Regions from separate parts of the Cellvibrio sp. pealriver genome, predicted to be linked through region 2. Evidence: predicted binding sites of a transcription regulator. Region 2 holds the regulator's gene; the other holds the start of a gene.
What was found. Region 2 encodes FliA, which starts transcription of late flagellar genes. Its sites were predicted from a motif close to TAAAGTTATNNNNNNNNCGGCCGATANCC; they were not measured.
Positions count from the first base shown of each region.

Region 1: the regulator FliA is predicted to act here: its motif matches at 1,489-1,517, upstream of flgM (flagellar biosynthesis anti-sigma factor FlgM).

Region 1 is NZ_KQ236688.1:1,156,773-1,160,183, reverse strand. Features, by position in the region: gene VC28_RS04855 (chemotaxis protein CheV) at 1-515, opposite strand, end outside; gene flgA (flagellar basal body P-ring formation chaperone FlgA) at 696-1,454, shown strand; gene flgM (flagellar biosynthesis anti-sigma factor FlgM) at 1,627-1,941, shown strand; gene VC28_RS04840 (flagella synthesis protein FlgN) at 2,073-2,549, shown strand; tRNA gene VC28_RS04835 (tRNA-Arg) at 2,600-2,675, shown strand; gene VC28_RS04830 (16S rRNA (uracil(1498)-N(3))-methyltransferase) at 2,770-3,411, shown strand, end outside.
Region 2 is NZ_KQ236688.1:1,516,622-1,520,032, forward strand. Features, by position in the region: gene VC28_RS06385 (protein phosphatase CheZ) at 1-680, opposite strand, end outside; gene cheY (chemotaxis response regulator CheY) at 715-1,098, opposite strand; gene VC28_RS06395 (RNA polymerase sigma factor FliA) at 1,298-2,017, opposite strand; gene VC28_RS06400 (MinD/ParA family protein) at 2,133-2,957, opposite strand; gene flhF (flagellar biosynthesis protein FlhF) at 3,131-3,411, opposite strand, start outside.

The sequences.
Region 1 (3,411 bases), 360 kb from region 2:
ATGCCATCTTCAATCACACCCGCGCTCACCTCTTCGCGTGGCGGAGCAACTTCGGCAAGGATTTTCTCAACATCAATAATTTCCACTAACTGCCCATCCACTTGGGTAACAGCAGTCAGATAGTGTTCTTTACCGGCACCTTTGGGCGGCGGGTGAATATCGCCCCAATTCATATTGACGATACGCTCTACCGAACGCACCAAAAACCCCTGAGCGGTACGGTTATATTCAGTAATGATCACAAAGCAGCTCTCGATATCCGGCAGTTCACGCCGGCCGATAGCAAGGTTCATATCCATGATTGGCAGAGTGCCGCCGCGGATGTGCGCAACACCGCGCACAACCGAACTGCGCCCCGGGATCGCATTAAGCTGCGGGCACTGTAATACCTCTTTCACTTTAAAGACGTTAATACCGTATAACTGTTGCCCACCTAACCGGAACAACAACAATTCAAGACGGTTTTGCCCAACCAGCTGCGTGCGCTGATTGACGCTATCCATTACACCAGCCATGCAATTACCTCTTTTATTCTCAGTATTGCGGTTCCCGATGAGCCGAACGGCAACAAATTTACGGCACACTATTTGCTTTGATACCTGTAAAGCAGTTTAGCGGCAAAAAAGCGTCAGACTTTAGTCACTCTTTGTTTTCAATCTGACACCCGGTTCTTACCCTTGAGGATAGGACAAAATATGGAACTTCCTAGTTTTTATAGAAGTTTTTATCGAACTTTGTTACGAAGCGTTTCGCGCCAGACCCACGGCACAATTGCCGCATGGGTCATTTTGTCTTTCTACTCGATTAATCTCGCTGCGGCACCCGTTTATCCACTGCATCAACTGAAACAAGATGTTGCCCAATTCCTTGCGAAAACCTACTCAACTACTCCACATGAACGCATTGATATCAATGTAAGTAATCTCGATAACCGCTTGCGCCTCGCCCGATGTGAATCCACACCTGCCTTCACCCTTCAGGATAGTACCGGCAATGGCGGCAACATCAGTGTCAAAGCGGAATGCGAAAGCGGCAAAAAATGGTCGGTTCATATACCGGCACAAGTGAGCATCTACCGGGAAATACCGGTTGCACAAGGCAGCATCGCCCGTGGCGAATTAATTAATCAAAGCCACGTAGCTACACACCTCGTCAATATCAGCAGTATCAGACAAGCATTTTTGGTAACAACTGACGACATTATTGGTAAACAAGCCAAGCGCAATATCAGCCAGGGTGAACCCTTCAAAACGGCGCTTCTGGATGCTCCAACAGTTGTCAAACGCGGTGAACTTGTGAGCCTGGAGTCACTCGCTGGCAGTATCAAAGTCAGTAGCGCCGGTACTGCCATGGCAGATGGCCGTGTGGGACAAAAGATCAGAGTCCGTAATAACTCATCCGAGCGGATTATCAGCGGTATCGTGGTTAGCCAAGGGACTGTGCGGACGTTTTAAGTGAATGTTTTATTAAATTAGTGCGAATAATTGCTAAAGTTAGGCAGGGTTTGGTCGATAACCAGATCAGAGAGTCTAAAACTCTCGCCTGTCACGTATAGCAACCGCGACATTACTGATGTTAATCGCTACTACTGGTTTTTAGGCCAAGGGTAGCAATAGGGGAAACAAAATGAACCTTAACACCAACAACAATCTGGATTCTGTCGGCACCAAAGGTGCTCGCAGCAAGCCCGCAGCTCCGGCACCAGAAGCAAAAACCCAAGCTTCCAGCCCTACTCCTGCTGCGCCCAGCGCGAGTGATCAGGTTGTACTGAGTCAGGAAGCCCAAAACCTGGGTCGCCTGCAAACCAAAATCAACAGCGCACCCGATGTCGATATGGATAAGGTTGCCGAAATCAGACGCGCCATTGCTGAAGGTCGTTTTGAAATTAATCCTGAGCGCATTGCTGAAAATATGCTCAACCAAGAGGATCTGCTGGGCTAACACGCCCGGAGTAGCGGCGAAGGCACTTGAAAAAAGCGTATCCCCGACGCTTTTCTTATCTGTCTCCACCGGTTTTGCGCCACCCAATTTGCACCCGCAAATTTGTACCATCACAAAATGAAGAGGTTGCTATGTCTCTCGATATCAATGCACTGCGCCAGATGATTGCGCAGGATGCCGCTGCTGTTTCACAACTCAAACAATTACTTGTGGATGAACGCAACCTGCTCGAACAACGCAAATTGAATGAACTGCAGCAGATTGTTGACCAAAAAATTGTGCTTGTTGATCAGCTCAATACCAATGCCAAACAACGCCAACAAATATTGAACACGCTTGGATTACCTACCAATGCCAACGGCTGGGATTTATTTCTGCAACGCAACGCCGCAACACTATCCTTGCGCGATGAATGGAAACTGGTCATCAGTGAATTTGAAGATTGCCAAAAAATGAATGACATTAACGGCAAACTGGTTGGACGCACCCAACAAACAGTGAATCATCTGCTGGGGCTTTTGCGCGGCAAAGGCACTGCACCATCACTTTATAATGCGCAAGGTGCAAAAACCCAATACTCCTCGTCCTATACTGTCGCCAAGGCTTAATGTTTTTCGCCTAACCCTATATAATCCGCGCCGCACAGCATGTGCGGTGCGTCCCTGTAGTTTAATTGGATAGAACGTATGCCTCCTAAGCGTATGATGTGGGTTCGATTCCCGCCGGGGACGCCATTCAATTCCAGACTTTTCTTTTCCATAGCGTCACAGTAAACACTCTTGGCAAATACTGCCGGATGCTTGTTGTCACTTACCTCTGCTATTGCGTATGAACTTGATCCTACTCACACAGGGCGATCTACTATCACCCACCCAAGCAGTCATTCGCGATGCACGGCGGCTTTCTCATATCCGCGAAATACACGGCGCTACAACAGGTGAGACGTATAAAGTAGGAATGCTAAATGGGCTCATTGGCAAAGGAACACTGCTCAGTATCTCTGCGACAGAAGTAGTGCTGGAGTTAGAGGTAACACAAGCACCACCACCACCACTGCCATTAACATTAATATTGGGATTACCGCGCCCAAAAATGTTACGCCGTATATTCCAAACCATATCGACGTTAGGCGTGAAAGAACTTCATCTGATTAACTCGTATCGCGTCGAAAAAAGTTATTGGCAAACGCCATTCCTGGAACCAGAAGCAATTCACGAACAATTGATTTTAGGTTTGGAACAAGGATGCGATACGCAATTGCCCAAGGTGCATTTACACAAGCGCTTTAAACCGTTTGTGGAAGACGATTTGCCAGGCATTATTGCAGGCACGACTGCGTTGGTTGCGCACCCCTATACCGAAACAGAATGCCCGCGCTCCATTGATTACTCACTGAGCCTTGCAGTAGGACCTGAAGGTGGTTTTATTGATTATGAGATTGAGTTACTGAAAAAAATCGGGTTTGATGCA
Region 2 (3,411 bases):
TGCGCGACAGTTTCACTATCACTGGTGAGCCCGGTAATTTCTTCAACCTGGCCAGCAATACGCACAAGACTTACCAAATCTTTTTCAACATCGTTGATCAGCCCAATCACTCGCTTTAATACTTGCCCGGTTAAATCCTGAAAGCCTTGCTCAAGAACAATATCTTGTAAATTTTTACTGAGCTGCTCAGTTCCGGTAACCATTTGGCCCAGAAAACCATCCATCCGCTCATAGAGTTGGCGAAACTCAGCTGCATCCATTTCGCGTCGTTTCAATCGTGCCCATTCGGTGCGTAAGCTACTCGCTTCCTGACCAAGATTCATCGCAATAGGCGCAGCTTCATCTACCATATCCATGGTTTTCTCTGCTGCTTTTTGCGTAAGCTCTATTACATAATTCAAACGGTTTGAAGCATCATGAATATCGGAGTTCTCAATCTTGGGCGGTTCTTTTGAGAGATCGGCATCAACATTAAAGTTGACAATCGCATTGTGCAGCCCGCGTGTTAAGCGCCCTACTGATTGAAAGATATGGCGATCGCGTGATTGGGTGATAGATTGGATCAACACCGATGCGTCTTCAAATTGGTTACTCTGCAATTTTTCAGTAAGCAATTTGGCGCATTCTTTCAATTCGATAACAAATGCTTCGTTGGAAGATGCTTGAAGTTCTGATGCCATGGCAACGCCTTATTTATTATTTGATCGGCACTAATTAACCAACGCGATCAAAAATTTTCTCAATTTTTTCCTTGAGCGCTTGTGCAGTAAATGGTTTTACAACATAACCATTTACGCCCGCTTGCGCCGCCTCAATAATCTGATCGCGTTTGGCTTCAGCAGTCACCATTAATACGGGCAAGGTACGCAGCTTTTCGTCCGCACGCACGGCCTTCAGCAAGTCAATACCCGTCATACCTGGCATGTTCCAGTCAGTGACCAAAAATTGGAAATCACCGCTTTTCAACATGGGTAATGCCGTTACGCCATCGTCAGCTTCATGGGTATTGGAAAACCCCAAATCCCGCAGCAAGTTTTTAATAATCCGTCGCATTGTTGAAAAGTCATCAACAATCAAGATTTTCATATTCTTATCCAACGCAACCTCCACACACCCTTTCGGGATTTTCGTTTAATCATAGTCTAGTAGGAGTTGAAACTTCGGCCAGCTCCGGCACGGAAATCCTCAACTTTTAATTTGAATAATAGCCCAAATCGCTGAAAACACAGAGTATTTACCCAACTCGGCCGGGACTGGAGGCGCTCACACACCAGGATGCTCAACTTTTAGGCAGATATCAGGCCGATTGCCAGCCAACCAGTTTATTGCGCAGGCGCGCTGCTGCCTGACTATGGATCTGGCTGACACGTGACTCACTGACACCCAGCACCAAGCCTATTTCTTTCAAGTTGAGCTCTTGATCGTAATACAGTGCCAATACCATCCGTTCACGCTCGGGCAATTGCGCTATCGCTTTGACCAAGGCGGATTTCATGCCGTCTCGTTGAAGGCCATCGAGAGGACTGGCAAATGCACTGCTGTGCTCAGTCGCATCGATGTTGCTGTCTTCTTCGCCAAAGGTTTCTTCGTAGCTGAACAAGCGGCTGCCATTGGAGTCTTGCAGCATCTCAAAATATTCGTTGAGGCTCACACCCAGTTCAGCGGCAACTTCGCTGTCGCTTGCATCGCGGCCTGTGCGCGCCTCTACAGCAGCAACCGCTTGGGAAATACGACGTGCATTGCGATGCACGGAACGTGGCACCCAATCGCCACGGCGCATTTCATCCACTATCGCGCCGCGAATGCGGATACCCGCATAGGTTTCAAAACTGGCACCACGGGAGGCATCGTATTTTTGGGAGGCTTCAATCAGGCCAATCATTCCGGCCTGGATAAGGTCGTCCACCTGCACGCTGGCAGGCATACGCAACATCATGTGATAAGCGATGCGTTTTACCAAAGGCGCATAGTCTTCGATGTTAATGTGTGCATCGCATAATGCTTTTTTATCGTACATGGCTAGACCATTGACTGCGACCATTGAGCACCTTCTTTTTTACAGCAATACGGTGTTTTTCCAACAGCCTTGTGGCACAACCTTTTAGATCCACAGAGTTAGCTTGCATTATCAATCAGCGTGAGTTCGCTGCTTGTAACAAGCGTTCTACAAAAAATTCCAAGCGCCCGGTTGGTGAATTAGGCAGTGGCCACTTATCGACTACTTGCGCTAATGCGCGGATTGCAATTGACGCTTTTGATGAGGGCGCAAACTCCAACAAGGCTTTCTGTTTTTGTACGGCTTTGCGCACATTTTCGTCAAAAGGAATTTGGCCAACAAACTGCAAAGTGACATCCAGAAAACGGTCGCAAACGGTATTGAGTTTGTTAAACATATTCAGACCTTCCTGTGGGGTGCGCGTCATATTGGCGACCACACGGAAACGCTGCATTCCGTATTCTTTGTTTAATAATTTGATCAGCGCATAAGAGTCGGTAATTGACGATGGCTCGTCGCATACCACAATGATGACTTCATTTGCTGCGCGCACAAAACTGACAACGGTATCCGAAATACCGGCTGCAGTGTCTATCACCAGAATATCGACTTGATCAGAAAGATCATTGAAGGCATTGATCAAACCCGCATGTTCGGCTGAACTTAATTCAGCCATGCGTTGCACGCCGGAGGAAGCAGGAACAATTTTCATACCCGCTGGCCCAGTGACCAAAACGTCCGCCAGACTATGGGTACCAGCCAGGACATCGGCCAGGGTATGGGTAGCGCGAATCCCTAACAGAACATCGACATTGGCAAGCCCCAAATCGGCATCCAGCAAGACCACGCGACGGCGCAATTCTGCCAATGCAATGCTCAGGTTGACGGAAATATTACTCTTACCTACCCCGCCTTTACCGCCGGACACAGCGATCACTTGTACTGGTCGCACTTGGCTCATCTACACATAACTCCAAACCTGTTCTTTACGTTGCGTGCCGGGCATTGTGATTTGTCTTGCAGACATACTGGCCGGACACACTAATGGTGAACTGAGTATAGATAGGGTTTGGCAACTCATCCGACTAATTTCAGTTTCACCGGTACTTTATCCTGCTTATCACAATTGATTGTTTAAGAAACCGCCGTTGCCGGATTTGTTTTGAGCAATGCGACGGCTTTTGATACAAGCTGATGCGCACGCGCGACTTCCAGATGCTTGGGAATATCTTGTCCGTCTGTGGTGTACACAATCGGTAAACGATTTTGCATTACCACACCCAATGCCTCACCAATGCTGGCAGTTTCATCCAGTTTGGTCAGAATGCAACCTTGCAAACGGGCAGTGCCATAAGCATGCACCGACGCTTTCAGCATTTGCGCCTGACTGTTGCATGACATCACCAAATAAGTCT